DNA from 3 places in the Microbacterium sp. LTA6 genome. Region 2 is predicted to be linked to each of the others. Evidence: predicted binding sites of a transcription regulator. Region 2 holds the regulator's gene; each other region holds the start of a gene.

Region 1 (7,766 bases), 780 kb from region 2:
CAGCGGTGTCCGATGGCGGGTTCCTCGCCGAGATGGTCGTCGAGGCTGCCAACTGGCAGCTCGACGACGTCCGCCCGAGGCATGAGGTGATCGCCAGCGCAGAGTACCGCCGATATCTCTCGGGATGGATGCGCCCTGGAGATGCCGGCTTCCTCGCGGTGGACGAGTTCGAAGAGCCCATCGGGGCGGCGTGGTATCGGACCCTGCCGCGCAGCGATCCCGGCTTCGGATACGTCGGCACCGGGATTCCCGAGCTCATCATCGGGGTGCGGCCGATCTGGCGAGCCAGGGGAGTCGGGCGTGCTCTGATCCGCGAGGTCGGCGTTCACGCTCGTGCGGCCGGCTATCGCCTGATCAGCCTGAGCGTGCAGCAAGGCAACCATGCCGCAGCCCTGTATCGTTCCGAGGGTTTTGCCGTGACCGAGAGCGGTCCGGTCCGCGACATCATGGTGAAGCGCCTCGGTTGAGCGGAGAATCCGCGGAAAGCCGCGTCATTACGCGGAAACGTCGGTGCCGGGACGTAGCGTGAGTGCATGGCCAGGAGCACCACGAAATCCGAGCGCGCGTCTACGAGCGCATCGCCTCGCCCGAAGCGGCAGGCGGCTCCGAAGGCTCAAGCCGCGCCCAAGAAGTACATCGACGCGATCGACAAGCCTCCGGTGGCTGTACGCGCGTGGATCGGGCTCGCCCACGGCGTGGGCGGGCTGTTCCGCGCGTTCGGACCGGAAAACCTCGAGAAGGACGACCGTCGCGACGGCTTCCCCTTCCTGCTCGTGCTGCTGGCGGCCGCCGGCGCGGTGAACGAGTGGTTCTTCATCGGCAACGAGGTCGCGGCGAACATCAGCGCCTTCTCGGTCGGTGCACTCATCGGCCGTGCCGCGTTCGTGATGCCGGTGCTGCTGCTCCTGCTCGCCGGCTGGCTGTTCCGGCATCCGTCCTCCGTGCACGACAACGGGCGCATCGGGATCGGATTCGGGCTCTTCATCCTTTCGCTTGCGGGCTTCTGCCACGTCGCAGGCGCCCGTCCCCAGCCCAAGGAGGGGATGCTCGCCATCAGCGAGTCCGGCGGGCTCTTCGGATGGATGCTGGGTGAGCCGCTCGCCTTCCTGAGCCCGGTCGTCGCCTACATCGTGCTGTCGCTGCTCGCCGTACTGAGCGTGCTGATCCTCACCAAGACGCCCCCGAATCGCATCGGCACCCGTCTCGGCGACCTGTACGCCTGGATGTTCGACGCCGAGCGCCCCGAGAAACCCGCGAAGAACGCGGCGGCGATCGATGAAGATGACAAGGTCGACGATCCGGATGTGCTGCCGTGGTGGCGCCGGAACAAGACCGGTCGTGAAGAGGATCCCGACGAGGGAACCCTCGGCTCCGACGACATCACGGCACTGCTCTCCACCACGGACGTCACTCCGGCGTACGACCAGGCCGTGATCGTCGCCGATCCTTACGACGCCGCCACCGAAGTGCTCTCGGACGTGCGCTCCGTCACTGATGCCCTCGCCGAGCAGCAGACGACGGCTCTGCTCGACGACGCCTCTGACACCGGCGAACAGCCTGAGCTTCCTGGTCTCGACGGCTTCGGCACCGCGGGACCGGGGGAGCGGGGTCCACAGGCACCGGTCGCCCCCTACATCCTGCCCTCGCCAGGTGTGCTCAGCGAAGGGCCGCCCTCTGTGGTGCGTTCCGAGGCGACCGACAAGGTCATCGAGCAGATCACGAACGTGCTCACCCAGTTCAAGGTCGACGCCAAGGTCACCGGCTTCTCGCGCGGTCCGACGGTGACGCAGTACGAGGTCGAGGTCGGCCACGGCGTCAAGGTCGAGAAGATCCTCCAGCTGAGCAACAACTTCGCGTATGCGGTGGCCTCGAACGATGTGCGCATCCTCTCGCCGATCCCCGGCAAGAGCGCGATCGGCATCGAGATCCCGAACGCCGACAAGGAGATGGTCGCGCTCGGCGACGTCCTGCGATCCCCGGCGGCGCAGAAGAGCACGCATCCGATGACGATCGGCGTCGGCAAGGATGTCGGCGGAAACATCGTCATCGCGAACCTCGCCAAGATGCCGCACCTCCTGGTCGCCGGTTCCACCGGCTCGGGAAAGTCCAGCTTCGTGAACTCGATGATCACGAGCCTGTTGATGCGCGCCCGGCCGACGGATGTGCGCATGGTGCTGATCGACCCCAAGCGCGTCGAGCTCACCAGCTACGCCGGTGTGCCGCACCTGATCACGCCCATCATCACGAACCCCAAGAAGGCCGCCGAAGCGCTGCAATGGGTCGTGAAGGAGATGGACATGCGGTACGACGACCTCGCGTCGTTCGGCTTCCGCCATATCGACGACTTCAACCGCGCGGTGCGCGCCGGCGAGGTGGAGGTGCCGGTCGGCAGTGAGCGTGTACTCAAGCCGTACCCGTATCTGCTGGTCGTCGTCGACGAGCTCGCCGACCTGATGATGGTCGCTCCTCGTGATGTCGAGGACTCGATCGTCCGTATCACCCAGCTCGCCCGTGCCAGCGGCATCCACCTCGTCCTCGCCACGCAGCGACCGAGCGTCGACGTCGTCACCGGTCTGATCAAGGCCAACGTGCCCTCTCGACTCGCGTTCGCCGTGACCAGCGTCACCGACAGCCGTGTCATCCTCGACAGCCCCGGCGCAGACAAGCTCATCGGGCAGGGCGACGCGCTCTTCTCGCCGATGGGGTCGTCCAAGCCGTTCCGCCTCCAGGGCGCCTGGGTCGATGAGAAAGAGATCGAAGCGGTCGTCAAACACGTCACCCGCCAGGCGCGGCCGGAGTACCGCTCCGACGTGCAGGAGACCGTCGAGCACAAGAAGAAGGACGTCGACGAGGACATCGGCGACGATCTCGAACTGCTGCTCGCCGCCGCAGAACTCATCGTCTCGACGCAGTTCGGCTCGACCTCGATGCTGCAGCGCAAGCTCCGGGTCGGCTTCGCCAAGGCCGGACGCCTGATGGATCTGCTCGAATCCAGAGAGATCGTCGGCCCGTCCGAAGGGTCGAAGGCCCGAGATGTGCTGGTGACAGCCGAGCAGTTGGCGGATGTCATGGCCAAGCTCCGCGGCGACGACGCGCCGTCTGCTCCTGCACCCGCTGTTCCGGCTCCTGCCTCAGGCTTCCGGGAAGTCGATCCTGTCGAAGCGCAGTTCGCAGGCCTGCCGGTCGTCGAATCCGAGGGCGACGGCGACGAAGACGCCTGGGGCCTGACGGGTCGCGACTGATGGCGATTCCCCGGCAGCTGCCGAACGCGATCACGATCGCCCGCATCCCCCTTGCGGTCGTCTTCTTCGTCCTGCTCCTTCTCGGCGGCACGTACGGCATCCCCGATCTCGCCCTTCGGTGGACGGCGGCGGTCCTCTTCATCGTCGCGATCTCGACCGACTGGGTCGACGGCTACCTGGCGCGCAAGTACGACATCGTCAGCGACTTCGGCAAGCTGTGGGACCCGATCGCCGACAAGCTGCTCACCGGTGCCGGATTCATCGGCCTCGCGGTGCTCGGCGAGCTCGGTGAGTTCGGCTGGTGGTTCGTCGTGATCATCCTCGTCCGGGAGTGGGGCATCACGATCCATCGCTTCATGGTGGCGAAACAGCACATCGTCGCCGCAGCGTGGATGGGCAAGCTCAAGACCGCGGTGCAGGGCGTCGCGCTGTCGTGGGCGCTGCTCCCGCTGCACGTGCTGATCGGCCTCGACATCTGGGTTCTCATCACGGCGGTGCTGATGGCCGCCGTGCTGGTCCTGACGGTGGCCAGCGGTGTCGACTACATCGTCGCGCAGGTCCGCGGTGGTCGCCAGGACCAGCAGACCTCATGACGACGGCGAACGCCGCTGCGCTTCTCGAGGTGCTGCGGGCGCGCGCGCTGAGTCTCGGCGTCGCCGAGTCCCTGACGGGTGGCGCGATCGCGGCGGAGATCGTGTCCGTGCCCGGCGCTTCCGATGTCTTCCGCGGAGGCATCGTGGCCTACGCCACTCCGGTCAAGCACACGCTGCTCGGGGTCGACGCCGAGCTGCTCGAGGAGCATGGACCGGTGCATCCCCAAGTGGCGCTGCAGATGGCTGACGGCGTGCGTCGTGCGCTCTCGGTCGCAGGGTTTCCGGCGGACGTCGGCATCGCGACCACCGGTATCGCCGGACCGGATTCGCCGGACGGTCAACCGGTGGGTACGGTGCACATCGGCGTCGTCGCTCCCGGGATCAAGATCTCCCGAATGTTCGTCTTCGAGGGGGACCGGGCGGCCGTTCGCCAGCAGTCGGTCGACGCCGCGCTCTCGTCCGCGTTGGCCGTGCTCCGGGAATAGCAGTCATCGGATCGCTGTTGTCGATGGTGTGCGGCTCACACCACGTCCCTTGTCAAGGTCCTTCACAACGAAACCACAGCGAGAAACAGTAGATTTAATGGAGTCAGGTCGGGTTAGACTGGCGATCCCTCGGAGGATTCCGGGGATGGCGATGGAGAGGGGGTTCTGATGATTCTTGTTCGACAGGAAATCGGCGATGTGCTCAGGGACTTCCGCCTGCAGAAGGGCCGTACCCTTCGTCAGGTAGCGGGCAAAGCCTCGGTAGCACTCGGTTACCTCAGTGAGGTCGAGCGCGGGCAGAAAGAGGCGTCCAGCGAGATCCTCGCGTCCGTCGCCGATGCACTCGATGTGCCGATCTCGACGATCATGCGCGAAGTAGGCGATCGCATCTCGGTCCTTGAGGGAATCCAGGTCTTCCCGGACGTCGTCCCGGACGACCTCGTTGCATCGATCGAGCCGCAGCTCTCCCTCCACTGAGTCGACGCCGGAACCTCGATGCGTCGCAGTGAGTTTCTTCGCGCCGTCGAAGGCGAGTTCTCGGGGCGCGCTTCGTCGTTGCTGAACGATCTGGTGCTCACCGCTCTCGGTGGCCGGACGGCCCTGGAAGCGCTCGATCTGGGGCTGCCACCGCGTGACATCTGGCTCGCTCTTTGCGAGGAGATGGATGTGCCGCCGGAGCGCCGCTACGGCGCCGGCCGTCTGGAGCCGCGCAAGCGCTGACTCGATCTCGTTCTGATCCATGCGTGCGGGCGACGACGTTCCGATTGCGGCGTGTCGTCGAATATCTGTTCGAAGCGGGCGTAGTCTTCTGCACAGATGGTTTCGAGACTTGTCTCTCCACAGTTCGCGGGTTCGCCGACACGATGTCGGAGGCCCCTCCTACGGTGAAGACATGGCTCAGAGCCATACGCCTTGTCGGAGAGTTCGTCCCAGCCGGGTCGGCCGCGACAGCCTACAGGCGGCACCACGCGAGCAGAAGGAAGCACATCATGCCATCACCCGCCGACCGCGAGAAGTCCCTGGAAACAGCCCTCGCTCAGATCGACCGGCAGTTCGGAAAGGGCTCGGTCATGCGGCTGGGCAGCGATGACCGCGCACCCGTCGCCGTCATCCCCACCGGCTCCATCGCCCTCGACGTCGCCCTCGGAGTGGGCGGCCTTCCGCGTGGCCGCATCGTCGAGATCTACGGCCCTGAGTCGTCCGGTAAGACGACGCTCACGCTGCACGCGATCGCCAACGCGCAGCGCGCAGGCGGCATCGCCGCCTTCATCGACGCCGAGCACGCGCTCGACCCCGACTACGCGGCGAAGCTCGGCGTCGACATCGATGCCCTTCTCGTCTCGCAGCCCGACACCGGAGAGCAGGCGCTCGAGATCGCCGACATGCTCGTGCGTTCCGGCGCCATCGACCTCATCGTCATCGACTCCGTGGCGGCGCTTGTGCCTCGTGCCGAGATCGAGGGTGAGATGGGCGACTCGCACGTGGGTCTGCAGGCTCGCCTCATGTCGCAGGCGCTGCGCAAGCTCACCGGTGGCCTGAACCAGACCAACACCACCATGATCTTCATCAACCAGCTGCGTGAGAAGATCGGCGTCTTCTTCGGATCGCCGGAGACGACTGCCGGCGGCAAGGCGCTGAAGTTCTACGCATCGGTGCGGCTCGACATCCGTCGTATCGAGACTCTGAAGGACGGCACCGACGCTGTCGGAAACCGCACCAGGGTCAAGGTCGTGAAGAACAAGATGGCTCCGCCGTTCAAGCAGGCCGAGTTCGACATCCTGTACGGCATCGGCATTTCCCGTGAGGGAAGCCTGATCGACTTCGGCGTCGAGCACGGCATCGTGAAGAAGTCGGGCTCCTGGTACACATACGACGGCGACCAGCTCGGTCAGGGCAAGGAGAATGCGCGCACGTTCCTCCTCAAGAACCCTGACATCGCTCTGGCGATCGAGACTCAGATCAAGCAGAAGCTCGGTATCGGTGCGGCGGCGCCGGCGGCTGCTGCTGCGGCAGACGAGCTCGCAGAGCGTCGACCGGCCTGATCATGATCGGTGAGAACGGGGGCGAAGCGGGCGGAATCGTGGATCGTCTCGCCCCCGTCATTCCGCTCTTCGGCGCGAAGAGAGCGTCGGAGGCGTCTTCCGGAGGGCGAGACCAGGGCGCGCCGAGCGATCGGCATCCCGCTCGCGGCACCGCAGAGCGGCACACGGCTCCGCGTCTGCGGGCATTGCACCCACACGCGGATTCGGGAGAGGGAACATCCGACGCCGAGGGTGCGGAGAGTCAGACCCCTGATCCTGAGGAGACCCGGAAGGTCGCCGAGGAGGCGCTGGTTCGAAAACTGCGCACCAGATCGCTCTCGGTCTCCGAGTCCCGAATTGTGCTGAAGGGATATTCGCTCGAGTCTTCGCAGATCGACGACGTGATCGACGACTTCTGCCGGCGCGGGTACCTGGATGATGCGATCCTCGCCGGACACCTCGTCATCTCCGGTGTCGAACGGAAAGGATTGGGGCGGGTGGCGCTGTCTCGAGCACTCGCGCAACGGGGCATCCCGCGCGACGTCATCGCAGCGGCGCTCGACGAGGTTCCAGACGATGACGACGAACGCGCGTTGGACTTCGCCCGTACGAAGGCGCGGTCATTGTCGCGCCTCGATCATGACACCGCCCTTCGCCGGCTCGTCGGGCAGCTGTCCCGGCGGGGGTACAACGGCTCGGTCGCGATGAAGGCCGCACGCACCGCGCTGACCGAGGCGTCGTTCGGGCAGCCCTCCTCCGGTGTGCGGTTCGTGGATTCGGACTGAACACCTTTCATTCAGTCGGCGCGCACGGAGCGGCATCGTTCGCAGGGCTTCTACGTCGGAGCGCTCGTACAATGGGATGACCATGACTATCCCGCGCAGCGAACCGACGATCATCAGCGCTTCGTCGGCGGCCATTGACGTCGACGGCCGACAGCGATCCTACGAAGTGCGCACCTTCGGGTGCCAGATGAACGTGCACGACTCGGAGCGGCTCTCCGGATCCCTGGAGAGCGCTGGGTACGTGCGCGCTGTCGACGGCGCCGAGGCCGATGTCGTCATCATCAACACCTGCGCGGTGCGCGACAACGCTGCGGGCAAGCTCTACGGCACTCTCGGGCACCTCGCGTCGGTCAAGCGTCGCAAAGATGGCATGCAGATCGCTGTGGGCGGCTGTCTGGCTCAGATGGACAAGCAGGCCGTGCTCGACAAGGCGCCATGGGTCGACGTCGTCTTCGGCACCCACAACATGGGTTCTCTTCCCGGCCTGCTCGAACGCGCGCGCCACAACGGTGAAGCCGAGCTCGAGATCCTGGAGTCGCTCGACGTCTTCCCGTCGACGCTGCCGACCAAGCGGGACTCGGCGCACAGTGGTTGGGTGTCGATCTCGGTCGGCTGCAACAACACCTGCACGTTCTGCATC
Region 2 (7,766 bases):
GGCGGCATCCATCGGTCGTCAAGGGCGCGTCCGCCGCGGACGGCGACGACCTCGCCGGAGTCGATGTCGACGGACCACAGACCGGCCTCGGTCCCCGAACCCCCGCCGGAGAGGAGCACGCGTGAGCCGGAGACGTCGTCGACGCTGACGTGCGCATCGGCGGGCACGTCGAGTCGGCGTGCATCGCCGTCGAGGTCGATCAGGACGACTTCATCACGCCCGTTCGTCCGCACCGCGACGATCCGGCCGTCGGGCAGGGGCTGGTACCAGCGATTGCCGAGCACCCAGAGGCCGTAGCCGGTGTCGGCGTCCGCCGGCGCGATCGGCTCGGGAGCCGCGGAGAGAGCTGCGCCGTCGAGCGTCAGTCGCTGCACCCCCCACCGTCCAGTCGGATCGTCCGCGAAGAGCAGTTGCGAATCGCTGACCCACTCCGGTTGCAGTGCGGCGTTGGTCGGCACGTCGACGCGCGTGCCGGCGTCGAGCGCGGCGATCACGAGTGACGCGTGCTCCCACGGCATCCGATCGGTGCTCCACTCGACCCAGGCGAGCCGTGAACCATCGGGAGAGAGCGCGGGGTGCGCGAAGAAGCCGGGACCGCTCGCGACCACTCGCACCGTGTCGTCGTCTGCGGCCGCCGAGCCATCGAGCGGGATCTCGACGATCGCGCGGGTGTGGGGCTCTGACCGCAGGTCCTCCTGCACGGCCAGCAGTCGCCCGCGCTGCAGGCTCAGTCCGCCGTACCGTGCACCGGCCGCGGTCAAGGGCTCGGGCTCGGCGCCCGGTGCGAGCCGGCGTACCCGCTGATCGCCCGCATCGACGAAGTACAGGGTGCCATCGGCATCCGCCGTCCAGGCGCCGCCGCCGTACTCGTGCACGCGGGAACGCGCGTTCCACGGGGCGGGCAGCACCTCTCGGCCGGTCGAGCTGCGGACGGTGACGCGGCCGCCCTCGGCGGGCACCGACTCTCCCCACCAGATCTCGTCGCCCACGAAGAGGGCGCCGTCGATGCGCGGGGCGGATGCCGCGACATCCGCTGCCGAGAAGGGGGAGGGCCAGGAGCCGTACGGAGTCGCCATGCATCGAGCTTAGGTCGGCAGTGTGACGTCGTGTGTCGTGGTCGCGTGCGCGGAACGGGTCGGCTGTTCTACCTTGCTGGAAACGCCCGATTCACCTCGAGCGTGGTGCGACAGCCGAGCCCGGCACCCGCCCGTGAACGACAGGCCTGCCCTGTCGCGCGCGGCTGCTATGTCCGTCTGCCACTCAGGAGAGAAGATGCCCGAGGAATTCACCCCCGGCGCCACTCGTGTGCCGTTCTCCTTCGAGCTCTACCCGCCGCGCTCGGAGTCGAGCGAAGAGGCCCTGCACGAGACGGTGCGGCAGCTCGCCGCCGCCGGCCCGGAGTTCCTCTCCGTCACGTACGGCGCCGGCGGATCGACCGGCGGACGATCCCTTGATGTCCTCCGCTACATCCGCGCCCACACCGACGTCGAACCGCTCGCGCACCTCACCTGCGTCGGGAACACCTACGCGGGGGCAGCGCGCCTGATCCGGGAGTTCCTGGATGCCGGCATCCTCAGCTTCCTCGCTCTGCGCGGCGACCCGCCGCAGGGGCAGACGGAGGCGTTTCTCGGGGACCTGGAGAGCGCGGCGCAGCTGGTGCAGCTCATCGACCGGGTGCAGGCGGAACGAGCGCCTTACGAAGAGGCTCCGGTTCCGGGCTTCCCTGGCGCAGCCAGGGTCGACCCGCGGCGAAAGGTCAACATCGCCGTCGCCGCATTCCCGAAGGGGCATCCGCGTGCGACGCATCGCACGCAGGACGTCGAGGCGCTGCTTGCCAAGCAGGCGGCTGGGGCGACCTTCGCGATCACGCAGCTCTTCTTCCATGCCGACGACTACCTGGCCTTCGTCGAACGCGCTCGCGCTGCCGGCGTCACGATCCCGATCCTCCCCGGCATCATGCCGATCACTTCGCACGTGCGTCTCGCCCGTGTGCTGGAACTCACCGGGGAAGACCTGCCCAGCGAGCTCGCCATCGCGCTCGAGGTCGAGCCGACCCCCGAGGGCCGCCGCGAGATCGGGATCGAATGGGCCGCGCGTCTCGCCCGCGAGGTCGTCGCCGGCGGCGCGCCCGGCGTGCACCTCTATGCCTTCAACCAGCACGACACCGTCCTCACCGTCCTCGCAGAAGCCGGCATCCTCCCGGCCCTGCGCCACTAGACCCCGCCGAAAGGAAAGACCATGACTGCATTCCCCGAGGGAACCATCCTCGGCTACCCCCGTATCGGTCGCCGCCGCGAACTCAAGAAGGCCATCGAGTCGTTCTGGGCCGGCCGCATCGACGAGCAGGAACTCGCGCGCACCTCCGCAGAGCTGCGGGCTACGACCCGCGAGCGGCTCGCTGCACTGGGCCTCGGCCGCACCGACTCCGCCATCCCCGAGTCGTTCTCGTACTACGACCAGGTGCTCGACGCCGCCGTCACGGTTGGCGCGATCCCGACCCGTTTCGAGGGCCTGCGCGCTGCAGACGGCACGATCGGCCTGCCCGCGTACTTCACCATCGCCCGCGGCGAGGGGGAGCGCGCGCCGCTCGAGATGACGAAGTGGTTCGACTCGAACTACCACTACCTGGTGCCGGAGATCGGGCCGGAGACGGCCTTCTCGCTCTCCAGCGACCGCCTCGTGCGTGAGGTGGCCGAGGGCGTCGCCGCCGGCTTCGTGACCCGTCCCGTTGTCGTGGGTCCGGTGACGCTGCTTGCTCTCGCCAAGGCGTCGGATGACGCCCCCGAGGGCTTTGACCCGCTGTCCCGTCTCGACGACCTGCTCCCGGTCTATGTCGAGCTCCTGGCACGCCTGAAGGATGCCGGCGCCGAATGGGTGCAGCTCGACGAGCCCGCGCTGGTCAGCGAGTCGCTTCCCGCATCCGTCGCGCAGCTCTCCGATGCCGCAGCCCGTGCGCTCGCGGTGCTCGGCGGCGCGACCGAGCGTCCGTCGATCCTCGTCGCCGCACCCTACGCCGAGCTCGGCGAGGTGTTCCCCGTGCTCGCCGCTGCGCCCGTCGAGGCGATCGCCGTCGACCTCGTCCGCGGCGGTGTGCCGACGGCAGCTGCCGGACTCGAGAGCAAGACCCTCGTCGGCGGCGTCATCGACGGCCACAACATCTGGCGCGGCGACCTCGCGGCGGCCTACGACAAGCTGGAAGCCCTCCGCGGGCTCGGCGCTGCTGCGGTCGCCGCATCCACCTCGACCTCGCTGCTGCACGTGCCGCACAATGTCGCGGACGAGACCAAGCTCGACGCTCGCCTGGTCTCCTGGCTCGCGTTCGCGGATCAGAAGGTCGAGCAGGTCGTCGTTCTCGCCCGTGGCCTCGGCCAGGGCCGCGCTGCGATCGAGGATGAGCTCGCTGCGGCATCCGCTGCACTCGAGGACCGTCTGAGCGCACCCGGCGTCCGCGACGGACTGGTCCGGCAGCGCGAGCTCAGCGAGGCCGACTTCTCGCGGGTCTCGTACGAGGAGCGCGAGACGGCGCAGGAGGCGCTGGGGCTGCCGGCTCTGCCGCTCACCACGATCGGCTCGTTCCCGCAGACCGGCGACATCCGCCGGGCGCGCGCGCAGTACGGGCGTGGCGAGCTCCCGCAGGAGGACTACGAGGACTTCCTGCGGCGCGAGATCGACAGCGTCGTCTCGCTGCAGGAGGAGCTCGGTCTCGACGTGCTGGTGCACGGCGAGCCGGAGCGCAACGACATGGTGCAGTACTTCGCCGAGAACCTCGACGGCTTCGCGGTCACCGAGAACGGCTGGGTGCAGTCCTACGGGTCGCGGGCGACCCGCCCGTCGATCCTGTGGGGCGACGTGTCGCGTCCTGCCCCGATCACGGTCGACTGGTCCTCGTACGCGCAGTCCCTGACCGTGAAGCACATGAAGGGCATGCTCACCGGACCGGTCACGATCCTGGCGTGGTCGTTCGTGCGCGACGACCAGCCGCTGGGCGAGACCGCCAACCAGGTCGCGCTGGCGCTCCGCGAGGAGATCGCCGACCTCGAGACCGCCGGCATCGAGATCATCCAGGTCGACGAGCCGGCACTGCGCGAGCTGCTGCCGCTGAAGCAGGCCGACCAGGCTGCATACCTGGACTGGTCGGTGGCATCTTTCCGCCTGTCCACGGGTGGCGCGGCCGCTGGCACGCAGATCCACACGCACCTCTGTTACTCGGAGTTCGGCGTCGTGATCGATGCGATCCGTGCCCTCGACGCCGATGTCACCTCGATCGAGGCGGCACGCAGCCGCATGGAGGTCGTCACCGACATCGCCGAGGTCGGCTTCGACCACGGCATCGGCCCTGGCGTGTACGACATCCACTCGCCGCGCGTTCCGAGCACATCGGAGATCGAAGCGCTGCTGCGCCGTGCCGTCGAGGAGATCCCGACGCGTCAGCTCTGGGTCAACCCGGACTGCGGCCTGAAGACCCGCGGCTACGCCGAGACGACCGAGTCGCTGCGCAACATCGTCGAGGCCACTCGTCGCGTGCGCGAGGACGTGAACGTCACGGCCTGACGTCGTTGAAACGCAAGAACCGCTCTCCCCGAAGCCTGGGGAGAGCGGTTCTTGCGTTTCCAGCGAGTGGATGCCGGATGCTCAGACCGCGCGCAGCACCGCGACGACCTTGCCGAGCACGGTGGCCTCATCGCCGAGGATCGGCTCGAAGGAGGAGTTGCGGGGGAGCAGCCAGGTATGACCGTCGCGCTGGCGGAACGTCTTCACGGTCGCCTCACCGTCGAGCATCGCCGCGACGATCTCGCCGTTCTCCGCGCTGTTCTGCGAGCGGATGACGACCCAGTCGCCGTCGCAGATCGCGGCGTCGATCATCGATTCGCCGGACACCTTGAGCATGAACAGATCGCCCTTGCCGACGAGTTGGCGGGGGAGCGGGAATATCTCCTCGACCTGCTGATCGGCGGTGATCGGCACACCGGCCGCGATACGACCGACCAGAGGCACCATCGCCGCATCGCCCACCGGTGTCATCGCGTCAGCAGGGTTCTCGCCGCTCTGACCGGGGAGGTCGATGAGCACCTCCATCGCGCGGGTCTTGCCCGGGTCGCGGCGCAGGTAACCGCTGAGCTCCAGTTGTCCGAGCTGATGAGTGACGCTGGAGAGCGACTTGAGGCCGACGGCATCGCCGATCTCGCGCATGCTCGGCGGGTAACCATGGCTGGCGATCGACGTCTGGATGACCTCGAGGATCGCCATCTGCTTCGGGCTGAGGCTCTTCCGACGGCGCGTTCGCGGTGCCTCTGACTCGGGGGCTGAGTTCTCGCTCATGGTGCTCCTTCAGTAGGCGAATCCGACGCTGCTCTTCGAATGTCGGTGGCCCGTGGTGGGGTGTTCCTATCGAAACCGTATCCGAGAATCGGGCCGATGTGGAAGATCTGTTCGAGCGTGTCGCCCGATTCTCGAACTCTATTTCGAAGAACGCTTGACAGATGTTCGAACTCGAAGATATCTTCGGAACGTAGCTTCGCATTCACGGCTCCCGGCCGAGGCGAGAATGCGAACGCTACGCCAACTTCCCCCGTTTCGCGGGGCGAGAGCACAGGGAGTAAGAGATGAGCACCATCACCTTCAGCAATGCGGCAGTCATCCCGGCACGCCCGGCGACGCGGCTTCGGCTGACGGTTCGCGGTCGTCGTCTGCTCCTCGCAGTCGCTGCTCTCCCGCTCGCCGTCGGCATCGCCTTCGCGGCGATCAGCGGTGGGGGTGCGATCGCCTCGGGTGAGAGCGTCGCAACCGCCACCTTCGAGACGGTGACGGTGATGCCGGGCGACACCCTGTGGTCGATCGCCGGAGACGTCGCCCCGGACGCCGATCCCCGCGATGTCATCGGAGAGATCTCCCGACTCAACCTGCTGCAGGACGGCATGCTCCAGATCGGGCAGGAACTCGCGATTCCCGCCCAGTTCTCCCACTGACGTTCGGTGGGACCGGTGAGCCGACGGGAAACCTGGCGTCACCGGATGAGCACAGAGGCTCGCAGCGTTCTAGCATGGGAGGGGTGACCGCCTCTCTCGACGACCTGCCGCTGCGTGACGATCTTCGCGGGCTCACCCCGTACGGCGCACCGCAGGCACCGCTTCCGATCGCCCTCAACGTCAACGAGAACACGCACCCGGTGCCCGATGAGGTGGCCAGCGACATCCTCGACGACATCGCCGTCGCGCTGCGGGACGTGAACCGATACCCCGACCGCGAGTTCACCACCCTGCGCGAGGGATTCGCCGAGTACCTCGGCCACGGTCTGGACGCGGATCAGATCTGGGCCGGCAACGGTTCCAATGAGGTGCTGCAGCACATCCTTCAGGCCTTTGCGGGGCCGGGGCGCACGGCGTTCGGGTTCGCACCCACCTACTCCATGTATCCGCTGATCGCTCAGGGGACGGGTGCGCGGTGGATCGCCGGGGTGCGGGAGCCGGACTACACGATCACGCCGGAGGAGGCGGTCGCGCAGGTCGAACAGGTCGACCCCGACGTCATCCTCCTCTGTTCGCCGAACAACCCCACCGGAACACCGCTCGGCCTCGACGTCATCGAAGCCGTGTACGAGGTTGCGCGTGGCGTCGTCATCGTCGATGAGGCCTATCAGGAGTTCGCGCCGAAGGAGGCGGCATCCGCGTTGTCCCTCCTCGAAGGACGCCCTCGTCTTGCCGTGTCCCGAACGATGAGCAAGGCGTTCGCCTTCGCCGGTGCGCGCGTCGGCTATCTCGCCGCTGACCCCGCCTTCATCGACGCGTTGCGACTGGTGCGGCTGCCGTATCACCTGAGCGCGCTCACGCAGGCGGCGGCCGTCGCCGCGCTGCGCAACTCCGCGATCATGCTGAGCATGGTCGACGAGATCGTCGAGCAGCGTGATCGCATCACTGCGACGCTGGAGGCGCTCGGATACACGCCGCACGAGTCCTGGTCGAACTTCGTGCTGTTCGGCGGGGTCAGCGACCCCAAGCGCACCTGGCAGCAGCTCTACGACCGCGGTGTCCTCATTCGCGACGTCGGCATCCCCGGGCACCTGAGAGTCACCGCCGGAACCGAGGCCGAGAGCACCGCATTTCTGGATGCTCTCGCGTCGATAGAATCAGCATCATGAGCGCCCCCCGCACCGCCAGTCGCGTCCGCAGCACGTCGGAGTCCACCGTCGAACTGGAACTGAACCTCGACGGCACCGGTGCGAGCCGCATCGACACGTCCGTGCCGTTCTTCGACCACATGCTCACCGCGTTCGCGAAGCACTCGCTCACCGACCTCACCGTGCGCGCCTCCGGCGACACCCACATCGACGCGCACCACACCGTCGAGGACGTGTCCATCGTCCTCGGGCAGGCGATCGCCGAGGCGCTGGGCGACAAGTCCGGCATCTCACGGTACGGCGATGCGCTCGTTCCACTCGACGAGGCGCTTGCGCAGGCCGTGGTCGACATCAGTGGGCGTCCGTATCTCGTGCATGACGGTGAGCCGGCTGGATTCGAGCACCACCTCATCGGCGGTCACTTCACCGGTTCGCTCGTGCGCCACTCCTTCGAAGCGATCACCTTCGGCGCCGGACTCACCGTGCACATCCGGGTGCTCGGCGGGCGCGACCCGCACCACATCGCCGAGGCGGAGTACAAGGCGTTCGCTCGCGCGTTCCGCCAGGCGAAGGCGCTCGACCCGCTCGTCGATGGCATCCCGTCCACCAAGGGTGCACTGTGACGCGCACGCCTCGCATCGCCGTCTTCGAC
Region 3 (7,766 bases), 870 kb from region 2:
GCTGACTCTCCGACTCGGACCGTGCCAGCAGGAACCTGCACGCCGGTCACGGTGAGCGGTAGGTCGTCGTGGGTGAACACCAGGAGGTGGTCGTCGGCCACGACGTAGCAGACCGCCTTCTCGATGATCGCTCTGCCCGGAGTCGAACGACCCCGGGTCGCGTTACCCAGTATCCGTATGACGCCGGGCTGCAAGGGAAGATCTGCCAGTGCGGATCGCTCGAACCAGCCGACTTCGACGAGTTCGTCTTCCTCGAGGATCAGCTCAGCACGAGCAGGGAGTTCGCACTCGAATGCGATCGTGGTGTATCCGACGCGGTCGCCGTTGGGATAGTCGATGATCAGGTCGGCCCCGCCGAACGCGCCGACGAGGTCGCCGACAACCGGCTCGACGCCGAGTTCTTCGAGGACCTCGCGAGCGACGGCATCCTCCGGGTTCTCCCCAGGCTCGATGCCACCGCCGATCGGGCCCCAGAGCTTCGACCCGTGCGACCGTGCCAGCAGGAACCGGTCGCCGTCACGGATGACGGCGGTGACAGCGGGGAGAAGCAGCAGATCATGGCCGATGTGCGCGCGGAGCTTGTCGACGTATGGAGACTTCGGCATGAATGCGAGCCTACGTCGCCCGCCTCAGTGCTCAGCGGACGGCGGCCTTCGTCTTCGATTTCCCGCGGGACAGGGGGAACCTCATGTCGAGGTGCGGCTCGAGATAGATCCGGCGGATCGCGACCAGGATGATGTAGCCCCCGATCCAGTAGGAGAGGAACAGCACCAGTCCGTACGAGAAGGTGAAGCTCACGAAGGTGAGGACGACGCCGATCCCGATGTACAGCCATCGCCACGCGCTGCTGATCCGGTCTCGTGCCGCCTGCTGTTCGACTGTGCGGTCCTCCAATGAATCGACGCGGTTGCTCAGATCAGCGTCGTCGATCACGGTGAACAGCTCTCGCACTGAGACGTGCAGCGCTTCGGCGACAAGGGACAGCGTTTCCAGGCTCGCGTCTTGTCCTGCTTCCAGCCGCTGAACGGTGCGGAGGCCGACGCCGCTCTCGTTCGCGAGCCGTTCCTGCGTCCAGCCCTGCGTCTGGCGGAGTTCGATGATTCGTGTCGTGTTCATGGAAATCATGCTCGTTCAGCTCCTGCCGCCATGGCCACGTCATCGACCCGCCACTGTGCCGTCACTTTGCCGCCAGTCACCCGCCAGTCACCCGCCAGTCAACGAGGCAGGTCACCAGGACCATCTTTCGGGAGGGCGAACTCCACTTCTCCGCGCGCGATGTCGGCGCGCACCAGTCGCAGTGAGATCGCATCGCCGGGCGCTGCGCCTGCGGGGACCGGAGCGGATGCCGTCACCACAGGGTCCGCGATCTGGATCGTCGCTCGATCCTCCCGCAGCTCGATCACCGTCGCTTGGATCACGGACCCGACCAAGGGCGTCAGCAGCGCGGCTTCGACGCAGTTGATCGTCGCGTTGTTCAGCTGCGACACGCGCTGCCCGGATGCCTGCATCAGGGCGGGCAGCTCGTCGAGCGACTCCCGTGCCCAGTCGGGGACATCTTTCCCGTTCGAGACGGCGAGGCAGATCGTCAGTACCCAGCGGTCGACGAGACGCCGCAGCGGTGCCGTGGCGTGCGCATAGGGGGCGGCGATCGCGGCTTGCTCGGCATCCGTCGGCGATGTGCCGTCGAACGGCAGATATCCGGCACCGCGGAACAGCATGGCGGCCGCTTCGAGCACCGACAGGGTCATCGGATCGTTCCGGTCCAGTGCGCGGAGGTACTCGCCGTAGGTGCCCGTGGTCCATGGGCGACCGAGCGCCTCGGTCTGTCGGCGGAAGGATTCGAACGATTTCTCATCGGGTTCTGGCATCGTGCGCAGGATTCCGACGCCGGCTTCCAGCATCAGAGAGGCTGCGGCCATCCCGGTCATCAGCGAGAGCTGGGCGTTCCACTCCTCGACCGGCAGCGGGCGGCGCCGTTCGATGGCGTATCGGCCGGCAGGGTCCCGAACGACCTCGTCGTCCGGAAGATTCAGGCTCGCGCCACCGCGCAGACGTTCCTGCTCCAGGCGCAGCGCACCGATTTCCGGGAGGAGCGAGGCCGGCCCCTCTTCGCCGCGGTCCAGCGATTGCTGGGTGGAGACGTAGTCCAGCTGCACGCGTGAGCGGATGAGTGCGCGCTCGAGCCGGAAATCGGTGACGACGCCGGCACTGTCGAGCTCGAACGTCCATACCAGCGCGGGTCGGTCGGCTTCGGGCAGCAGGGAGATCCGGTCCTCGCTGAGGACGGGCGGATGCAGGGGGATCCTGCCGTCCGCGGCGTACAGCGTCTGGCCGCGCCGGCGTGCTTCGGTATCCACCCCTCCGCCCGGCGTGATGAAGCCGGGCACGTCTGCGATCGCGTACATCACGGTGTAGCCGGAGCCGTGGCGCTCGAGGTGAAACGCCTGATCCAGATCGCGCGCGCCCAGGGGATCGAGGGTTGCGAAGGGGATGTCGCGCAAGTCGAGTTCCGGTATCGGTGCCGTCGCGGCTTCGGCCTCAGCGAGAACGGATGCCGGGAACTCCACAGGCGCATCCAGCGACTCGCGCAGCGTCGCGAGCGCCGCCGCCAGCTCGGTCTGTGCGGCGGAGGGAGCGACATGTGATCGGCGTTGAGGCATGAAACCCACACTATGTGCCCCGACGATATGCCCTGGCGAAGCGCGCGAATGCGCGACTCGGCGTCAGAAGGGTGGTGGGGTGTCGTCTTCGGTGAAGGTGACGGTGTTCTGGGGTGGGGGTCGGTCGAGGTAGACCTTGCCGGTAGGGCTGGTCCAGGCGTAGACCCCGGTGTCGAGTTGTTCGACGTGCCACGGGGTGTGGTGTTTGAGGACGTGGTGTCGGCGGCAGAGGTCGCCGAGATTCTCTAAGGTGGTCGCGCCGCCGAGGGCGGCGTCTTGATGATGGTCGATGTCGCAGTCTCGGGCGGGGAGTCCGCAGGTCGGGAATCGGCAGCGTTGATCGCGTGCTTTCAGGTGCCGCGTCAGGTGCGCACTGGGCCGGTAGCGGTCCACGGCGAGGAGGTTCCCGGTGATCGGGTGGGTGAGGATGCGATCCCACCCGGATGCCGCCCCGGCAAGTTCTTTCGCGGTGGCGGTGTCGATCGGGACCCGCCCGTCCAACTCCGCCGGGGTGGTCCCGGTGCCGATCAGTGTCGTGACGGGGACGGTCACGGATACGTGGGCGGTGATGGTGGCGAGGAGCCCGTCGGGGGTGTCGTGACCGGCGGGTGCCCCGGTGAGGAGGAGGTCGAGGGCGAGGTCGCTGCGGAGTTGATCGATCGTGCGTGGATCGGCGGCATCCTCGTTGTCGCCGCCGGGAGCACCCTGCACGCCTTTCGCCATGCCGGTGATCCGGTCGAACGCGCCGTGCACGAGCGCGGCCGGGCCAACCAGCCCGAACTCCGCCTGCCCATCCGCCCGGTCTTTCATCCACGCGCCGCGCCGGTCGCGGGCATCCTGGTGGCGCTCATCGATCGACCGCGGTTGGAAGCGTTCGGCGACCCGGCGGGCCATCCGGGCCACCCGGTTCGGGGACTCCGTCTCCGCGAACCCGAACATCTGCTCCGCATACGCATCCCGATCCGCAGCATCGTCCAGGTGTGCGCCGGCGTCGATGATCACTCGGGCGTGTGAGGCACTGATCCGCCCCGCACCCTGCGCCTGCCACACCGACGGGAACTGCTCCACCAGAAACGAGGCTTCCGCCATCCGCCGTTGCACCGTCCGGTCGCTGACCCGCAACGCCGCACCCATCTCCGCCGCGACCGTCCGCAACGCCATGTCCCCGAAATCCTCATGCCCGCCCTGCTGGGCGACGTCGAGCGCGAACCGCGACCCGAGAGCGAGAAGACCATCCCGCGCCGCCTGCAGGCTGCTGATCGTGCGCTCGATCTCGACGACAGAATCAGTGAGCGCGCCCAGCGTCGCCACCTGCTCCACTGTCGCATCCATCAACGCCGTCATAACCCCAGTACACCAGGGGCCACCGACATTCCAACCCCAGATCAGCGCCAGGAAATAGCTCATTAGACCACGGCTGTATAACGACCCGAATTCGACGAGAACGAGTGTTCCGGAACCGCGTTTCGACGCGCTGCAGTCCGTCTTGCGAGACCGTCACCCGTCGCCCGTCACCCGTCTCACCGTCTCGCATTGCGCGTCGGCCACACGAGTTGGTCATAACGATCGTCTGTGGCGCGATCGAGAGGCACGGGCACGGCTGCGGCTCGATAGCGCCTGGGATTCACGCGGGACCGATCGACTTGGCGCGCACCGGACCGTTCGCGCCGGCCTTCGTCTTGTGCCTGTACGGCATCAGGGAGAGTCCGTCGGATAGTACGGCTAGCGAGCCTCGTCAGCCCAGGCCGGCCAGGAGTCGCGACGGGCATCAAGATCGATGCCGCGAAGACGGATCAAGCAGACACGGCCCGCCGATCTCGTCACCGCCCAGAGACTGTGAGAGCGACCATTTGCGCGCGTGGAGATCCAGTCCAGCACCTCGGAGATGTCGGTCTCCGAGAGCTCCCATTCCTCTTTTGTGCCAGCATCATCAGCCCAGAAATACACACGGTAGCTCGGATCGTCGACTTGAGACGTCTGGTCCCTTGGGTCGGTCGGACGCGCTCGCATGCAGCGACTCTAACTTGACTAGGGCGAGCGGTTAACGGCATCCAGGAACAACACTCACTGAGATAGAGAATGTGAGTTCCCGAACGGCGATTCAACTTACGCCCCGCGGCGCGTCCGTTTGAGGACCATTTGAGATCGCCGTACCCAGATCAGGCCGAAGCCGGGCGCGTGCGCGCTCGTACGTGCATCCGCTCCCCGTGCTTGCCGAACAAACTGAGGATCTCGACGGGTCCTGCGCCGGTCGAGCCGAACCAGTGCAGGTTCTTGGTGTCGAACTCCGCGACTTCACCGGGGCCCATCACGACGTCGTGGTCACCGAGGATGAGTCGGAGCCGACCGTCCAAGACGTAGATCCACTCGTAGCCGGTGTGCGTGCGAAGCACCGGTTGCCGGTCCGTTGCGGGGATGGTGATCTTGAACGCCTGCGGTTCGCCCTTCGAAGCAGACAATCGAGTGAGAGTTCTTCCGTCCGCTCGCGTCGCTCGCGGCGTCACGCGAGGATCATCGACGCGAGGGGAGCGGACGATCTCGTCGAACGGCACCGACAGGGCTGCGACGACCGGAAGCAGGAGCTCAAGGCTCGGTCGGCGCTGGCCTGATTCGAGACGGGAGAGTGTGCTCTTGGAGATGCCGGTCTCCACCGCCAGTTCCTCGAGCGTCATGCCTCTCTTCTGGCGCGCCTGGCGAAGCCTCGGAGCGACTTGGCTGAGTTCGGTCTCGATGCGTTGCGTCGTGCTCACCCGTCGAGCAAAGCACGCCGTTCCACTTTCGGCAACAGGATTCCCGACTTCAGGGTGAGCGCGGCCAGTCTGGCCGTATGAACACAAACGATCGCCACGACGTCATCATCATCGGGGGCGGAGCGGCTGGCCTCAGCGCGGGACTCGTGCTCGCCAGAGCGCAGGTGGATGTGCTGTTGATCGACGGCGGGAAACAGCGGAATGCGCCGGCGCCTCACATGCACGGCTTCGTCTCTCGCGACGGCCTCTCGCCCGCCGAGTTTCTCGCGGCGGGCGGTGACGAACTGGCACGGTACGGCGCATCCGTTCGCCATGCCGACGTGACGAGGATCGATCGTGAAAGCGACGGGACCTTCGTCGTTTCGACAGAGACGCGTAGCGAGAAAACGCGGGCGATCATGATCGCCACGGGTCTCGTCGATGAGCTGCCCGACCTCCCCGGGGTGCGTGAGCGGTGGGGCACCCTCGTGCATCACTGCCCGTACTGCCACGGCCATGAGGTCCTGGGGCGGAATATCGCCGTCGTCGGCGGGGTTATCCGCGAGATGTCCATCAAGCAGGCGGCGTTGCTGCGCAGTTACAGCGACCGCGTCTCGTTCATCACGAACGGAATCGAACTCTCCGAGACGGAGCGGCATCGACTCGCATCGTTCGGCGTGCAGGTGGTGGACGGAACCGTGTCTCATCTGCCGGGTGATGATGGGGGCTTGGATGGGATCGCCCTCACCGATGGTGAGGTCGTCGACTGTGACGCGGTGTTCATCGCACCGCGTCAACGCCCACGCGACGGACTCCTGCGAACCCTCGGCTGCGACGTCGACGACACCAGTGGACTCATCCGCACGGACGGCTTCGGCCACACCAGCGTCCCCGGCATCTGGGCTGCGGGCAACGTCGTCACCCCCACAGCTCAGGTCATCACCGCAGCGGGTGCCGGAAGCGCCGCCGCCATCGCCATCAACGGATGGCTTCTGCAACTGAATCTCGACGCCGCCGCCGCGGCGTGAACTCCGACAACCACCGAAAGGCCCCCATGTCCCAGTCTGCCCCCACCGAGATCGCGCCCCCGGTCGACGCCCCACGCCCGCCGTCCGTGCATGTACGGGCGATCATCACCTGGCTCGCCATCTTCCCGCTCGTCACCCTCGGCTTCTTCGCCATCGCGCCCTTCGCCGAGGGGTGGCACCCCGTGCTCCGCGCGTTCGTCCTGACGATCGTCGTCGTTCCGCTGGCCGTCTATCTCGTCGTGCCGCAGCTCATGCGCGCGTATGGCGCGCTGGTCCGCCGGGCACGCCGCTGACCGCCGGCTGAAGGCCGACGACCGCAGACCGAGGCCGCCGGCCGAAGACCGGTCATCCACCCCGCAACCCGCCGAGCCGCGTTAGCGTTGACGCATGACCACAGCATCCAAAGCTCAGGCCCTTGTCGGACTCTATGAGGCACCAGAGATCCTCCGTGTCATCAACGTGTGGGATGTCGTGTCGGCGCGAGCCGTCGCCGGCCTTCCCGAGACCACGGCGATCGCCACGGCGGGCCACGGAATCGCCGCGACCTTCGGATACGCCGACGGCAGCATTCCGCGCGACATCATGCTCGACATGGTCGGCCGTATCGCTGCGGCCGTGGAGTTCCCGGTGACGGCCGACCTCGACGACGGCTACGGTGACGCGGGGGAGACCACACGCCTGGCGATCGCCGCAGGAGTCGTCGGTGCGAACATCGAGGATCGCCTCAAGCCGCTGGACGAATCCGTGGCGAACGTCGAAGCGGTCGTCAAGGCAGCAGAGGCCGAGGGTGTTCCCTTCGTGCTCAACGCCCGCACCGACGCCTTCGTCCGCGCGGGGCATCGCCCGATCGAGGAGAGCATCGCCGACGCGATCCAGCGCGGACGTGCCTACCTCGACGCCGGTGCGACCTGCATCTTCGTGCCGGGTCTGCTCGACGCGAACGTGACCCGCCAGCTCGTCGACGGCATCGGGGAGCGAAAGATCAGCGTGATCGGAGTCCCCGGCGCTCTCGCTGCATCCGCGTACGAAACGCTCGGAGTGGCGCGGATCTCGTTCGGTCCGCTTCCGCAACGCGTCGCCCTGACCGCTCTTCAGGACTTGGCCTCGAGCCTGTACGCAGGCGGCGTCGTGCCCACAGGGCTCCCCGCGCTCAACTGAGCTACGGCTGCTCCGCACTCAACGAGGACGGGTGCCACGGGTCACTAGACTTGGCCCGTGGTCACTCGTCTTTCGAACTTCTTCCTCCGTACGCTCCGCGAAGATCCCGCCGACGCGGAGGTCACCAGCCACCGTCTGCTCGTGCGCGCCGGCTACATCCGTCGCGCCGCGCCCGGCGTCTTCACGTGGCT

Evidence for each region. Region 2 encodes LexA, which represses DNA repair genes until DNA is damaged. Its sites were predicted from a motif close to TCGAACANNTGTTCGA; they were not measured.
Region 1: the regulator LexA is predicted to act here: its motif matches at 5,098-5,113, upstream of recA (recombinase RecA).
Region 3: the regulator LexA is predicted to act here: its motif matches at 4,101-4,116, upstream of LTA6_RS17635 (DUF222 domain-containing protein).

What each region holds. Positions count from the first base shown of each region.
Region 1 is NZ_CP147855.1:3,588,938-3,596,703, reverse strand. It holds gene LTA6_RS17235 (GNAT family N-acetyltransferase) at 1-467, shown strand, start outside; gene LTA6_RS17230 (DNA translocase FtsK) at 534-3,242, shown strand; gene pgsA (CDP-diacylglycerol--glycerol-3-phosphate 3-phosphatidyltransferase) at 3,242-3,835, shown strand; gene LTA6_RS17220 (CinA family protein) at 3,832-4,320, shown strand; gene LTA6_RS17215 (helix-turn-helix domain-containing protein) at 4,489-4,797, shown strand; gene LTA6_RS17210 (DUF3046 domain-containing protein) at 4,816-5,040, shown strand; gene recA (recombinase RecA) at 5,310-6,362, shown strand; gene LTA6_RS17200 (regulatory protein RecX) at 6,365-7,126, shown strand; gene miaB (tRNA (N6-isopentenyl adenosine(37)-C2)-methylthiotransferase MiaB) at 7,209-7,766, shown strand, end outside.
Region 2 is NZ_CP147855.1:2,811,028-2,818,793, forward strand. It holds gene LTA6_RS13280 (S9 family peptidase) at 1-1,076, opposite strand, end outside; gene LTA6_RS13285 (methylenetetrahydrofolate reductase) at 1,273-2,217, shown strand; gene metE (5-methyltetrahydropteroyltriglutamate--homocysteine S-methyltransferase) at 2,239-4,551, shown strand; gene lexA (transcriptional repressor LexA) at 4,633-5,319, opposite strand; gene LTA6_RS13300 (LysM peptidoglycan-binding domain-containing protein) at 5,604-5,966, shown strand; gene LTA6_RS13305 (histidinol-phosphate transaminase) at 6,050-7,135, shown strand; gene hisB (imidazoleglycerol-phosphate dehydratase HisB) at 7,132-7,737, shown strand; gene hisH (imidazole glycerol phosphate synthase subunit HisH) at 7,734-7,766, shown strand, end outside.
Region 3 is NZ_CP147855.1:3,679,493-3,687,258, reverse strand. It holds gene LTA6_RS17650 (NUDIX domain-containing protein) at 1-605, opposite strand, end outside; gene LTA6_RS17645 (helix-turn-helix transcriptional regulator) at 637-1,116, opposite strand; gene LTA6_RS17640 (RNB domain-containing ribonuclease) at 1,215-2,660, opposite strand; gene LTA6_RS17635 (DUF222 domain-containing protein) at 2,724-4,067, opposite strand; gene LTA6_RS17630 (XRE family transcriptional regulator) at 4,820-5,410, opposite strand; gene LTA6_RS17625 (NAD(P)/FAD-dependent oxidoreductase) at 5,488-6,417, shown strand; gene LTA6_RS17620 (hypothetical protein) at 6,444-6,710, shown strand; gene LTA6_RS17615 (isocitrate lyase/phosphoenolpyruvate mutase family protein) at 6,805-7,575, shown strand; gene LTA6_RS17610 (proline--tRNA ligase) at 7,633-7,766, shown strand, end outside.